DNA from 3 places in the Streptomyces sp. NBC_00158 genome. Region 2 is predicted to be linked to each of the others. Evidence: riboswitches for the same ligand, from Rfam matches in the RefSeq annotation. Region 2 holds a riboswitch; each other region holds the start of a gene.

Region 1 (4,704 bases), 6.7 Mb from region 2:
CGCAATGGATTCGTGGTAAGGCTCTGTGCAGGGGGCGAAGCCAGGGGTGAACTGCGTGTGTTGGTGAACCTGCAGCCGTCCGAATCGGTCGTTGTCGTGCCAGTCCTGAGGTTGTTCGAAGGTTCAGACTGCGAAAATGGTGACCTCGAAGGTCAACACAGAGGTCAGACTCGGAGCCTGCCATTGGGGACTGCGCAGACATGGGTGCTGGGTGTGCAGAATACCGAGTTTCACTCGACTGATGAAGCTAAGGCTTGGTTCAGTGTTATTCATAGAACTGGGTGAAGTCGTCTGGAGCTTGACTAATTTGGTGGGCCTCTCCGCGGTGCGCGCCGACTGCATCCGCGTGGGGCTGACGCCCTCCGCTTACCCGCGGCTCTCGGGCTCCGGCGCCATTGGAAAATGGCCGTTGCAGCGAGCCTATCCCGGGGCGGTGAGCTCGGATTCCCAAGCGCCGGCCGGAGTGCGGGCCAGGAAGGCCCGCCGAACGCGGTCTGCCAGCCACTCCGCCTGGTCGCTCCGTGCGGCAACGATGGTGACCTGATGGGTGGGGTGCGAGTCCTTGATCACTCCGGACCTCCGGCGAAGTGAGCGGCGACCGGGCCTTCGATCGACAGGAAGCCGTACCGGCACAGGCCGAGCGCGTCCCACTCGGTGACGCCCGGCGTCGTGATGCATGGACAAAGCACGCTCGCCGACGGCTGAGCGTGCCGGCGGCCGAGCGAGTCCGTACCGACGAAGCCGTACTCCAGCCGCCGAGCCTGCGGGGCGCTGGTGCCGACCTCCGCGACCTACACCGGCCCACCGCCATGGACCTCCGAACGCCACGACGCCCGGTACTGGCCGGTGATCACCCACGGGCCCGGACGACCAGAAGCGCAGGCGCCCTGGTCGAGAGCAGTGGCGAGGGCGGCGGGGTGGTTGAAGGAACCCTTCTTGCTCACGAGGTGCTCCGGTCACGCTGCTCCAGCCACACCGTCCGCAGCACCGGGAAGGACGACACCTCGCCCAGCGTGGTCACCTCGTACGTCACTTTCGACAGTGTAACCTTCGCTCTGATGTGTGCCGGGAGGGATGTCCAGCAGGATGAGAAGGCCATCTGGAACGCGAAGCGGCGGAAGAACCCAGAGCTGTATGGGCCTTACGCCGATTCGGGATAGCTGGTGCTCGTCTCCTCTGCAACGGCAGCCTGAGGCACCTAATGGGAAGGCCCCGCATGAACGCCTGAACGTGAGTGATGGGCCTCATCGGTGCAAGGGATCGAAGCGATTCGGGGTCCCTCCGGGCGCAATTCGAGTGTTCGTTTCCCCGTGGAACGGTTCCGGGAGAGCTCTCCTTCGTATGGTCTTGTTCCAGCCGGCCATCGCGGGCCCCTTCGCGCGCGTACCGTGGGCGCTCTCGACGAAGGGAGCCGACGTGGCGGAGCAACAGGGCCCGGACTGGGGGCGTGGCCTGCTGGCTGTGGGCCTGCTGCTGTTCATCGTGGGGTTCTTCACCCTCTGGCCGCTGTCGGTCGTGGGATTCCTCATGGTCCTGTTCGTCGGCGTGTCCACGGCGGGGCAGAGACGGGCCGGCGGTCAGCCGCCGGAGACGCTGCTGCGGCCGGGAGACCGGCCGTGGAAGAGGGGCGAGTAGCGAGGGTCGTTATTGCGGGGCGGGGGCCGAGGGGCTCCCGGTACCCTGTGGCATGAGCGACACGACCGCACTTGGCGACCGCATGAAGCGGTACGAGGCCGCGCACCGGGCCGTCCTGCCCCGGCGCACCTATACGATCCTGCGCCTCGACGGCCGCGCCTTCCACACCTACCTGCGCCACGCGGACAGGCCCTTCGACATGGGCTTCGTCGAGGACATGGCCGCCGTCACCGAGGCGCTCTGCGCCGAGGTGAGCGGGACGGCCTTCGCCTACCACCAGTCCGACGAGATCAGCCTGCTGCTCACCGACTTCACCAGCCAGAGCTCCGAGCCCTGGTTCGGTGGCGTCGTCGCCAAGCAGCTGTCGGTGTCGGCCTCGCTGGCCACGGCGGTCCTCAACGAGCGCCGGCCCGGGGGGCGGGCCCTCTTCGACGCGCGGACGTTCACCATGTCCGACCCCGTCGAGGTCGCCAACTACTTCGTGTGGCGGCAGCGCGACGCGGTCCGGAACTCGATCTCCATGGCGGCCCAGGCGCACTTCTCCCACAAGCGGCTCCAGCGCGTGTCGACCGGAGCGATGCAGGAACTGCTGTGGTCCGAGGCAGGGGTGAACTGGAACGACTACCCGGCCGCCTGCAAGCGGGGCCAGGTGGCCGTGCGGGCGACCGGAGAACGGGAACTCGAGTACACGGACAAGCGGTCCGGCCAGACCGTACGGACCACGGCCGTCCGCTCCTGGTGGGAGACCGGAGGCGCGGAGCACTTCACCGCCGAGCCGGGCGGATGGCTCGCGCGGCGGATCCCGGCGATGCCCACGCTGACCGCCTGACAGGGCATCCGCCCGGACCCGCCGCCCCTTCCGGGTGTGAAGATCGGATCTGGCAGACTTGGCCGGGTTGTCCCGGCGGTGCAGGACAGGAAACCGGTGTGAATCCGGTGCGGTCCCGCCACTGTGACCGGCCGCCGCGTGCGCGTGGGGGCCGGGAGTCAGACACTGACGCACCGCCTCTTCACTTCGACCGGGGACGAGGATCCCCCGGAGAGGCCTCACCATGTCGCGTGTCCGCGCCGCCGTGCGCTCCTTCCTGCCCATAGCCCTTGTCCTGCCGCTCGCCGCCTGCGGCGGGCCGTCCGGGGCCGAGGGGCCCGGAGCCGGGGCGCAGCCCGCGCCCGGGTTCCCGTACACCGTCACCAACTGCGGTGTCAGCAGCACCTACCAGGCGCCGCCCGAGCGCGCCGTCACCATGAACCAGCACGCCACCGAGATCATGCTGGCCCTCGGGCTCCAGGACCGGATGGCAGGCACCGCCTACCTCGACGACTCCGTGCTGCCCGCCTACCGGCCCGCCTACGACAAGATCAAGGTGCTGGCCAAGGAGTACCCCTCCAAGGAGGTGCTGCTGGGAGCGAACCCCGACTTCGTGTACGGGGGTTACGCCAGCGCCTTCGACAAGAGCCAGGGCCGTGACCGCGAAGGGCTGGCCAAGGCCGGCATCGGCACCCGGCTGAGCGTCGAGTACTGCACCGAGGGCCCCGTCGGGCTCGCACAGCTGAAGACCGAGATCAACGAGGTCGCCCGCACCTTCGGCGTCCCCGAGCGCGGCGAGGCCCTCGTCCGGGAGGAGCAGCGGCGCGTGGACGCCGTCACCGCACGGGTCAAGGACCGGGCCCGGCCGTCCGTCTTCGTCTACGACTCCGGCGAGGCCTCCGCCTTCACCTCGGGCGGCAGCGGCATCGGCAACGAGATCGTCTCCCTCGCGGGCGGCACGAACGTGTTCGCCGACCTCAAGGACACCTTCGGCGACGTGCCCTGGGAGAAGGTCATCGAGCGCGCGCCCGAGGTCGTCCTCATCTACGACTACGGCGGCACCACCGTCGAGGCCAAGAAGCAGCGCCTGTTGAACGACCCGGCGCTCGCCGGGGTTCCCGCCGTGAAGAACCGCCGGTTCGCCGTGCTGCCGCTGTCCTCCGCCGTGCTCGGCGTACGCGTCGCCGACGCCGTCGAGTCCCTGGGCGGCCAGCTGCACCCCGACGCCCCGTGAGGCGCGCGCTGACGCCGGTGCTGCTCGCCGCCGCGCTCGCCGCCTCGATGGTGGCGGGCCTGGCCCTGGGGCCCGTACGCATCCCGCCCGGGCAGGTCGTCGACATCGTCCTCGGCGGACCCGGAACGCGCGGGGCCTTCGCCTCCATCGTGTGGGACGTGCGGATGCCCCGGGTCCTGCTCGGGGCCGTCGTCGGAGCCGGGCTGGCGGTGGCCGGCACCGTGCTCCAGGCCCTCGTGCGCAACCCGCTCGCCGACCCCTTCCTGCTCGGGGCCTCCTCCGGGGCCTCGGCCGGGGCGGTGCTGGTCATCGTGTCCGGCGCGGGTGCCGCCGGAGCCGCCGGCGGACTCGGACTGCCGGGCGCGGCCTTCGCCGGGTCCATGGCAGCGCTCGTCGCCGTCTACGCCATGGCCCGGCGCGGCGGCACCATGACCACCGGCCGGCTGATCCTGGCCGGGGTCGCCGTGCAGTACGTGCTGTCCGCGCTGACCAGCCTGGTCCTCGTCCTGTCCGCCAAACCGGACCAGCTCCGCCTGGCGCTGTTCTGGACACTGGGCGGCCTCGGAGGGGCCCGCTGGGACGAACTCGCCCTGCCCGCCGCCGCGCTGCTCGCCGGCACCGGCCTGCTCACCGCCCTGGCCCGGCCGCTGGACCTGCTGCTCGCGGGGGAGGAGGGAGCGCAGACCCTCGGCCTGGACACCGGCCGCTTCCGCGCCGCCGTGTTCGTGCTCTCGTCCCTGGTCATCGGGGTGCTCGTCGCCTACAGCGGGGCCATCGGCTTCGTCGGCCTGATGGTCCCGCACGCCGCCCGGATGGCCGTCGGCGCCGGCCACCGGGCGCTGCTGCCCGTGGCCGCGCTCGCCGGGGCCGTGTTCCTGGTCCTCGCCGACCTGGTCGCCCGTACCGCGGCGGCCCCCGAGGAGGTTCCGGTCGGGGTGGTCACCGCGCTGGTGGGCGGACCGTTCTTCCTGTGGATGCTGCGCAGGACCAGCCGCACCGAGGGGGTGGCGGGATGACGCGAGGACCG
Region 2 (4,704 bases):
GCCGACCTCGTCGCGCAGGGCGAGGGCGACCTGGCGGGCGGTCTCGCCGAGGGGCTGGTCGTCGCGTACGAAGGACCAGGCGAGCATGGTGACCGGGCCGGTGAGCATGCCCTTGACGGGCTTCGAGGTCAGGGACTGGGCGTAGGAGGTCCAGCGGACGGTCATCGGCCCGGGGCGGGAGACGTCCCCGGCGAGCACCGGCGGGCGGACGTAGCGGGTGCCGTAGGACTGGACCCAGCCGTGCTGGGTCGCGAGGTAGCCGGTGAGCTGCTCGGCGAAGTACTGCACCATGTCGTTGCGTTCGGGTTCGCCGTGGACGAGGACGTCGATGCCGGTCTTCTCCTGGAAGGCGATGACCTCGCCGATCTCCGCCTCGATGCGGGCCTCGTAGCCGGCCGCGTCGATCCGGCCGGCCCTCAGGTCGGCGCGGGCGGCCCGCAGTTCGCCGGTCTGCGGGAAGGAGCCGATCGTGGTCGTGGGCAGCAGCGGCAGGTCCAGTCGCGTCCGCTGGGCGGCGGTGCGCACCGCGTACGGCTGCGAGCGCCGTCCGTCCGCGTCGGTGACGGCCGCGGTGCGGGCCCGGACGGCCGGGTCCCGGGTGAGGGCGGATCCGGCGCGGGAGGCCAGGCCGGCCCGGTTCGCGGCGAGTTCGGCCGCGATGACGTCCGTGCCCCGGGCGAGTCCGCGGGCCAGGACGGAGACCTCCCGGGTCTTCTGCCGGGCGAACGCGAGCCAGCGGCGGACCTGCGGGTCGACGTCACGCTCGGCGTCGGCGTCCAGCGGTACGTGCAGCAGGGAGCAGGAGGCGGAGACGTCCACCCGCCCGGCGAGGCCGAGGAGGGTTCCCAGGGTGGTGAGGGACTTCTCGAAGTCGTTGATCCAGACGTTGCGGCCGTCGACGACACCCGCGACGAGCCGCTTGCCGGGCAGTCCGCCGATCGCCGCGAGGTCCGCCAGGTTGGCGGCGCCCGGTCCGGTGAAGTCGAGGGCGAGGCCGTCCACCGGGGCCTTGGCGAGGACCGGGAGCGCCTCGCCGAGCCGGCCGAAGTAGGAGGCGACCAGCAGCCGGGGGCGTTCGGCGGCGCCGCCGAGGTGGCGGTAGGCGCGGGCGGCGGCGTTCAGTTCCGCGGGGGTGCGGTCCTGCACGAGGGCCGGCTCGTCGAGCTGTACCCACTCGGCTCCGGCGGAGCGCAGCCGGGCGAGGACCTCGGCGTAGACGGGGAGCAGCCGGTCGAGCAGGGCCAGCGGGTCGAAGCCGGCGGGGACTCCCGGGGCGGGCTTGGCCAGCAGCAGGTAGGTGACCGGGCCGACGAGGACCGGGCGGGCGGTGTGCCCGAGGGCCAGTGCCTCCTCCAGCTCGGCGACCTGCCGGGCGGGGTCCGCGGTGAAGACGGTGTCGGGGCCGAGCTCGGGGACCAGGTAGTGGTAGTTGGTGTCGAACCACTTGGTCATCTCCAGCGGGGCGGCGGTGTCGCTGCCGCGGGCCATCGCGAAGTAGCCGTCGAGGGGGTCCTCGTCGACCGCCGCGCGGTGGCGTGCGGGGACGGCGCCGACCATGACGCTGGTGTCGAGGACGTGGTCGTAGTACGAGAAGTCGCCGGTCGGGACCTCGTGGACGCCGGCCTCGGCCAGCTGCCGCCAGTTCGACCGGCGCAGGCCGGCCGCGGTCTCCCGGAGGGCGGCGGCACAGACGCGGCCCTTCCAGTAGCCCTCGACGGCCTTCTTCAGTTCACGGTCCTGGCCCTGGCGGGGGTAGCCGTACACGGTGGCGCTCGCCGCCGCGGCTGTGGGCTTCGCTGTCACTGGTCTCTCCTTCGCGAGACGTGTCCGGGAACGTCCCGGTGAGGGGACGCGGGGACGCGAAGGAGCGGCGGGTCGCGCGGGGCGCCCGCTGCCGCCGACCCGCCCACGAGGTCACCGGGATGTCCGTACGCGGTTGGGTCCGCGTACGGGCAGCGGGCAGGTCTTCGGACTCGCGGGCACGTCTGCCGGGTTCTCCCGGCGGGCTCCTACTGGCCGTCGCTTCCCGGGACCGTCGTCCGGTCCCAGTGCGTATGACGGCGGTCGTTCCCGCTCACCGCTGCGGGGCAGTCCCGGATTCCCACCGGGTTCCCTCTTACGACGCATCCCGCCTGGCGGACGGGGGCGAACCAGCTGCACCCGCCACCCTAGGCGGAGCGTCCCGTCAGCGGCGAGCGGATTCCGTCATTCGGACGGGCGGACGAGACGGACCGGGTCCTGCGCCGGCTCCCGCGCGCCCTCCGGCGCCCCGGAGTGCGGGCGTTGTGCCGGGCGGGGCCCCCGCGGCCGGGTGCGGCGTCCGGCGATCCAGGCCGCGGCGGGTTCGGTGTAGCGGGCGGTGAGCGGGCCGATGACCACGAGGATCAGCACGTAGGCGGTGGCGAGCGGTCCCAGGGCGGGTTCGACGCCCGCGGTGACGGCGAGGCCGGCGATGACGATGGAGAACTCGCCGCGCGCCACGAGCGTGCCGCCGGCCCGCCAGCGTCCCTTGACCCCGACGCCGGCGCGCCGGGCCGCCCAGTACCCGGTCGCGATCTTCGTGCCTGCCGTGACCACGGCGAGGGCCAGCGCGGGCAGCAGGACGGGCGGGATGCTCGCGGGGTCGGTGTGCAGGCCGAAGAAGACGAAGAACACGGCGGCGAACAGGTCGCGCAGCGGGCTCAGCAGGCTGTGCGTGCCCTCCGCGACCTCCCCGGAGAGGGCGATGCCGACGAGGAACGCGCCGACGGCCGCGGAGACCTGGAGCTGCTGGGCGATGCCCGCCACGAGCAGGGTCAGGCCGAGGACCACGAGGAGGAGCTTCTCCGGGTCGTCGCTGGAGACGAAGCGGGAGATGTGGCGTCCGTAGCGGACGGCCACGAACAGGACCGCCCCGGCGACGCCGAGGGCGATGGCCAGCGTGGCGCTGCCCGCGGCCAGGCTGACGCCGGCGAGGAGGGCGGTGATGATCGGCAGGTAGACGGCCATCGCGAGGTCTTCGAGGACCAGGATGCTGAGGATGACCGGGGTCTCGCGGTTGCCGACGCGGCCCAGGTCTCCCATGACCTTGGCGATCACCCCGGAGGAGGAGATCCAGGTGACCCCGGCCAGGACCACGGCGGCGACCGGGCCCCAGCCCATGAGCAGGGCGGCGACGGCTCCGGGTACGGCGTTCAGGGCGAAGTCGACCAGTCCGGCCGGGTACTGGGTCTTGAGGTTGGAGACCAGGTCGGAGGCGGTGTACTCCAGGCCCAGCATCAGCAGGAGCAGTATCACTCCGATCTCGGCGCCGATCGCGACGAACTCCTCGCTCGCGCCCATGGGCAGGAGTCCGCCGGTGCCGAAGGCGAGACCGGCCAGCAGGTAGAGGGGTATCGGGGAGAAGCTGAAGCGGCCGGCGAGTCTGCCCAGCAGGCCGAGGCCCAGGATGATCGCACCGAACTCGATCAGGAAGACGGCGGAGTGCACGGGTCGCTCACTCCCGTCCGAGTATGGCCGCGGCGGCGTCCACGCCCTCGCGGGTGCCGATGACGATGAGCGTGTCCCCGCCGGCGAGGCGGAAGTCGGGCGCGGGCGCGGGGCGGGCCTCGGCGCGGCGCAGCACGGCCACGATGGACACGCCGGTCTCGGTGCGCATCCGGGTCTCCCCCAGGAGGCGGCCGTTCCAGTGGGAGTGGGCCGACAGCTCGATCCGTTCGGCGACCAGACCGAGGTCGGTGGTGTGCAGGAGGTTCGGGCTGTGGTGGGCGGGCATGAGCGCGTCGATCAGCGAGGCGGTCTCCGGGCCCGTCAGGCGCAGCGAGTGCGCGCACGCGTCGGGGTCGTCGGCCCGGTACAGGTTCACCGTCCGTGTTCCGTCCCGGTGCGCGATCACCGACAGGTGCCGGCGTTCGCGGGTGGTGAGGTCGTACTGGACCCCGATGCCGGGCAGCGGCGTTGTGCTCATCCGTGGAGCAGGCACGGCTGTCCCCCCTCGTGTTCGTTCCGTACGTGGTGCCGACTCGCTGCGGGCTCGGTCCCCGGCGGGGGAGGGCCGGTCGGCGCGCACATCCTGCCACTTTCCGGGCGCCCGCAATATGGGTGCCGGCACGGATGGACAGCGGCCTGCCGCCCCCTGAGGATGGGGCCGGGGAAGTAGGCTTCGCCGCAGGTCAGCGGGGTGGTCGGGAGGCGGCCGCAGGGCTGTGACTGATGCTGGGGGACCGGCTGGAAAGGGTATGTGGCCGTGTCGTTGTACTGGCGGATCTTCCTCCTGAACGCGGGCGTCCTGGCCGTCGCGGTGGCCCTGCTGCTCGGCCCGGTGACGGTCTCCACGCCGGTGCTGTTCGGCGAGGCGCTGGTCCTGCTCGGCGGGTTGGCGGCGATGCTGGTCGTCAACGCGGTCCTGCTCAGGGTCGGCCTGGCCCCGCTCGCCCGGCTGAACCGGGCCATGGCCACGGCCGACCTCCTCCAGCCCGGAGCCCGGCCGGCGGTGGCCGGGGACGGGGAGATCGCCGCGCTCACCCGGACCTTCAACGCGATGCTGGACCGGCTGGAGGCCGAGCGGGCCACGAGCAGCGGGCGGGTCCTCACCGCGCTGGAGGCCGAGCGCAAGCGCATCGCCCGGGAGCTCCACGACGAGATCGGCCAGACCCTGACCGCGGTCCTCCTGCAGATCAAGCACGCGGCCGACCGCGCTCCCGAACCGGTGCGCTCCGACCTGCA
Region 3 (4,704 bases), 4.9 Mb from region 2:
CTCGAACGCGAAGTTCATGTGCATGGTCTCGTCCCGGAAAACCCAGTTGGTGCCGGTCGCCAGGCCGTGCAGCAGGCCGCGCGAGCGGAACCAGTACACGTACGCGAAGGCGCCGTAGAAGAACAGGCCCTCGATGCACGCGGCGAAGCAGATCAGGTTCAGCAGGAAGCGGCGCCGGTCGGCGGCCGTCTCCAGGCGCTCGATCTTCTCGACCGAGTCCATCCACTTGAAGCAGAACTGCGCCTTCTCGCGGATCGACGGGATCTCCTCGACGGCGTCGAAGGCCGCCGCGCGGTCGTCCGGGTCGGGCAGGTAGGTGTCGAGCAGCGTCAGGTAGAACTGGACGTGCACGGCCTCCTCGAACAGCTGGCGCGACAGGTACAGGCGCGCCTCCGGGGAGTTGATGTGCTTGTACAGCGTCAGGACGAGGTTGTTCGAGACGATCGAGTCGCCCGTCGCGAAGAACGCGACCAGACGGCCGATCATGTGCTGCTCGGCCGGCGTCAGCTTCGCGAGGTCGGCGACGTCGGAGTGGAGGTCGACCTCCTCCACCGTCCAGGTGTTCTTGATCGCGTCCCGGTAGCGCTCGTAGAAGTCCGGGTAGCGCATCGGACGGAGCGTGAGCTCGAAGCCCGGGTCGAGGAGGTTCTTCTTCTCGGTGGAGCTCATTACTGGCAGGCCTCGCAGGACTCGGGGTTCTCAAGGGAGCAGGCCAGCGCCTCGGCGTCGAGCGCCTGGGGCAGCTGGGCCGGGGTGGTGGCGGCCGGGACGGCGGCGGCGCCGGACGCGGCGCGGGCGATCTTCGTCGCCGGGCGCGAGCGCAGGTAGTACGTGGTCTTCAGACCCTGCTTCCAGGCGTACGCGTACATCGAGCTGAGCTTGCCGATGGTGGGCGTCTCCAGGAACAGGTTCAGCGACTGGCTCTGGTCCAGGTACGGCGTACGGGCCGCCGCCATGTCGATCAGGCCGCGCTGCGGGATCTCCCACGCCGTGCGGTACAGCTCGCGGATCTCGGCCGGGATCCAGCCGAAGCCCTGGACGGAGCCGGAGGAGTCGCGCAGGGCCTCGCGGGTCTGCGCGTCCCACACGCCGAGCTGCTTGAGGTCCTCGACCAGGTAGCCGTTGACCTGGAGGAACTCGCCACTGAGGGTCTCGCGCTTGAAGAGGTTGGAGACCTGCGGCTCGATGCACTCGTAGACGCCCGCGATCGAGGCGATCGTCGCCGTCGGGGCGATGGCGAGGAGCAGGGAGTTGCGCATGCCGGTCTCCGCGACGCGGGCGCGCAGGGCGTCCCAGCGCTCGGGCCAGTGGCGCTCGGTCTCGTAGTGGTCCGGGTGCAGGACGCCCTGGGCGGTGCGGGTCTCGGCCCAGGCCGGGAGCGGGCCGGAGCGCTCGGCGAGGTCGCAGGAGGCCTCGTACGCGGCCAGCATGATCCGCTCGGCGATCTTCGTGGACAGGGCCTTGGCGGCGGCCGAGTCGAAGGGCAGGCGCAGCTTGAAGAAGACGTCCTGGAGGCCCATCGCGCCCAGGCCCACCGGACGCCACTTGGCGTTGGAGCGGCCGGCCTGCTCGGTCGGGTAGAAGTTGATGTCCACGACGCGGTCGAGGAAGGTCACGGCCGTGCGGACGGTCTCGTCCAGGCGCTCCCAGTCCATGTCGCCGTCGGCGACGAAGGCGCCGAGGTTGACCGAACCGAGGTTGCAGACGGCCGTCTCGGCGTCGTTGGTGACCTCGATGATCTCGGTGCAGAGGTTGGAGGAGTGGACGACGGTGCCGGGCAGCGCGGTCTGGTTCGCGGTCCGGTTGGAGGCGTCCTTGAAGGTCATCCAGCCCTGGCCGGTCTGCGCGAGGGTGCGCATCATGCGGCCGTACAGGTCGCGGGCCGGCATGGTCTTCTTGGCGAGGCCGGCCGCCTCCGCCTTGACGTAGGCGGCGTCGAACTCGTCGCCGTACAGGTCGACCAGCTCGGGGACGTCGGCCGGGGAGAACAGCGACCAGTCGGCGTCGGCGTTCACGCGGCGCATGAACTCGTCCGGGATCCAGTGGGCGAGGTTGAGGTTGTGCGTACGGCGCTGGTCCTCGCCGGTGTTGTCGCGGAGCTCCAGGAACTCCTCGATGTCCGCGTGCCAGGTTTCCAGGTAGACGGCGGCGGCACCCTTGCGGCGGCCGCCCTGGTTCACGGCGGCGACGGAGGCGTCGAGGGTCTTCAGGAACGGCACGATGCCGTTGGAGTGGCCGTTGGTGCCGCGGATCAGCGAACCGCGGGCGCGGATGCGGGAGTACGAGAGGCCGATGCCGCCGGCGTGCTTGGACAGGCGCGCCACCTGGTGGTAGCGGTCGTAGATCGAGTCCAGCTCGTCCAGCGGGGAGTCCAGCAGGTAGCAGGAGGACATCTGCGGGTGGCGGGTGCCGGAGTTGAAGAGCGTGGGGGAGGACGGCAGGTAGTCGAGCCGGCTCATCAAGGTGTAGAGCGAGGCGACTTCCTCGACGGCCTGGACGCTCTGGTCCTCGGCGAGGCCGCAGGCCACGCGCAGCATGAAGTACTGCGGGGTCTCGATCACCTGGCGGGTGATGGGGTGGCGCAGCAGGTAGCGGCTGTGCAGGGTGCGCAGGCCGAAGAAGCCGAAGCGGTCGTCGGCGCCCTCGGCGAGCGCGTGCTCGACCAGCGCGTCCAGGCGGGCGGCGTGGGCGGCGACGAACTCGGCGGTGCGGTCGGCGATCAGGCCCTCGCGGTGGCCGACGGCGACGGACTCGGCGAAGGAGGTCGCGCCCTGGCCGGCGGCCTCGTCGGCCACGGCCAGCGTCAGCAGGCGGGCGGCGAGCCGGGAGTAGGCGGGGTCCTCGGAGATCAGGCCCGCCGCGGCCTCGGTGGCCAGCCCGCGCAGCTCGGCCTCGTCGGCGGTGGCGCTGCGGCCGCGCAGGGCGGCGGCGGCGATCCGGCCGGGGTCGGTGTCGGGGAGGTCGGCGGTCAGCTCGGTGAGAGTACGCAGCAGCGCGGCCCCCGGGCCTTCGGTGGTGTCGCCAGAAACGGACTCGGCGCGCGGTGCGGAAGGCGCGATGGTCACGGCGGGAGCTCTCCCTCGCTCGGCCCGGTCTTCGGCGGATCGGGGCGGGGGGAGGCGCATGCGGGCGCGACGGGATCGCGTACTCACCACATGGCGTCCACCGGCCCAACCGCGAGGCCCGGACGTGTCGGCACCCGGTTCGGTCGATCCGGGCGCACTGTCGGCAGGTCCTCGGACTTTTCATACCGTTGCGGGACAGTTCCGGATTCGCACCGGATTCCCCTGCGGCGACAGCGAGGATGAGCATACATGTGGGGGGCCGCCCGTGCGCGACCCACCACATGTTGTGTCGGCGCGGCTACAGCTCCAGACGGTAGGTCAGCAGTTTCAGCGCCGGGACGGGTGACCAGTCGAGCTCGGGAGTGCGTACGAAGCCCAGTCGCCCGTAGATCCGCTGGGCGCCCAGCATGGCCGGCTGGGTCGACAGCACCAGGGCCGTGACGCCCAGGGCGCGGGCCCGTTCGGCACAGGCGCGTACGAGGGCCTCCCCGACGCCCTTGCCGCGCGCCTCGGGGGCCACCGCGAGCATCCGGAACTCGGCCTCGCGCGGCCCGGCCACGTCCGCGAGCCGGCTGCCGGGTGCGGCGAACGTCACGCCGCCGAGCACCCGGCCGTCCTCCACGGCGACGAGCACCTCCCCGTCGTCGGCCCGCCCGGCGACGTCGCGCAGGACGTTCAGGTAGGTGTCGTCCTCGTTCAGGTCCAGCAGCCCATCCCCGGTGTAGGCGGCTCCGGTGATCTCCCCGAGCCGCCCGTACTCGTCTTCCCTCGCCGTTCTGATCTCGAAGTCCATGCCGCCGAGTGTGCCGGACGGGTGTCGGTGGTCGGCGCTATCGTCGGAGACGGCACCGTCGAGGAAGGCGGTCGAGGAAGGCGAGCGAGGCATGACCCTCATGACTGACCGTCCCCACATGACGACCGAGGACTTCGAAGCCGTGGCGCGCATAGCGGCCCGCGAGCGGGTGGGGACACGGCTGGAATTCATCGACGGGGTCATCAGGAGCAAGGCCATGCCGGACGCGGACCACGGGCGGATCGTCCAGTGGCTCACCCGGATCTGCCTGCAGTACCGGCCGGAGCTCTGGATGCATCCGGGGCAGGGGATCAAGGTGGAACCGTACCGACAGGGCCGCGCCATTCCGGATGGAGTCCTGGCACACGAGGACGCGTTCGTCGGCCAGGGCGACTGGGCCGAACCCGAGCCGGTCCTCATGGCTGTCGAGGTGACCTCGTGGGACGCCGACACCCGTCGGCGGGATCACGTCGAGACGCCCCGCGCCTATGCGGAGACGGGAATCCCCGTGTACCTGCTGATCGACCGGGCCAAGTGTGAGGTCTCCGTCTACAGCCAGCCCGTCGGCCGCGAGTACAAGAGCATCCACATCGTGCCGTACGGCACGGAGATCGCCCTCCCCGAGCCCGTCGGCATCACTCTCCAGACCGATGTCCTCAAGGACTGGGTGCGCTGACTCGGAGCACGTGAAGGGCCCCGCCGGAAGCGCCGGCGGGGCCCTCCTGGCCGTTCAGCAGCAGCGGAAGCCCTCGCGCGGGTCCGCCTCGCGGGCGTCGGTGCGGGCCCGCTCGAAGGCGCGCCGGGTCAGGACCTCGGCGTCCGGGTCGTGCGAGCGCGCGTGCGCCA

The links. A riboswitch is a leader RNA that binds a small molecule or an ion and turns the genes downstream of it on or off. The one in region 2 is predicted to bind cobalamin.
Region 1: linked by a shared signal. The riboswitch ahead of OG553_RS02270 (ABC transporter substrate-binding protein) and the one ahead of metE (5-methyltetrahydropteroyltriglutamate--homocysteine S-methyltransferase) in region 2 are both predicted to bind cobalamin.
Region 3: linked by a shared signal. The riboswitch ahead of OG553_RS10180 (ribonucleoside-diphosphate reductase subunit alpha) and the one ahead of metE (5-methyltetrahydropteroyltriglutamate--homocysteine S-methyltransferase) in region 2 are both predicted to bind cobalamin.

What each region holds. Positions count from the first base shown of each region.
Region 1 is NZ_CP108161.1:516,368-521,071, reverse strand. It holds gene OG553_RS02285 (hypothetical protein) at 792-944, opposite strand; gene OG553_RS02280 (hypothetical protein) at 1,417-1,635, shown strand; gene OG553_RS02275 (tRNA(His) guanylyltransferase Thg1 family protein) at 1,688-2,464, shown strand; cobalamin riboswitch at 2,513-2,652, shown strand; gene OG553_RS02270 (ABC transporter substrate-binding protein) at 2,688-3,677, shown strand; gene OG553_RS02265 (FecCD family ABC transporter permease) at 3,674-4,693, shown strand; gene OG553_RS02260 (ABC transporter ATP-binding protein) at 4,690-4,704, shown strand, end outside.
Region 2 is NZ_CP108161.1:7,218,969-7,223,672, reverse strand. It holds gene metE (5-methyltetrahydropteroyltriglutamate--homocysteine S-methyltransferase) at 1-1,803, opposite strand, end outside; cobalamin riboswitch at 1,941-2,170, opposite strand; gene OG553_RS33055 (cation:proton antiporter) at 2,206-3,468, opposite strand; gene OG553_RS33050 (cation:proton antiporter regulatory subunit) at 3,476-3,946, opposite strand; gene OG553_RS33045 (sensor histidine kinase) at 4,226-4,704, shown strand, end outside.
Region 3 is NZ_CP108161.1:2,300,358-2,305,061, reverse strand. It holds gene OG553_RS10185 (ribonucleotide-diphosphate reductase subunit beta) at 1-669, opposite strand, end outside; gene OG553_RS10180 (ribonucleoside-diphosphate reductase subunit alpha) at 669-3,065, opposite strand; cobalamin riboswitch at 3,210-3,344, opposite strand; gene OG553_RS10175 (GNAT family N-acetyltransferase) at 3,364-3,858, opposite strand; gene OG553_RS10170 (Uma2 family endonuclease) at 3,950-4,534, shown strand; gene OG553_RS10165 (CstA-like transporter-associated (seleno)protein) at 4,589-4,704, opposite strand, start outside.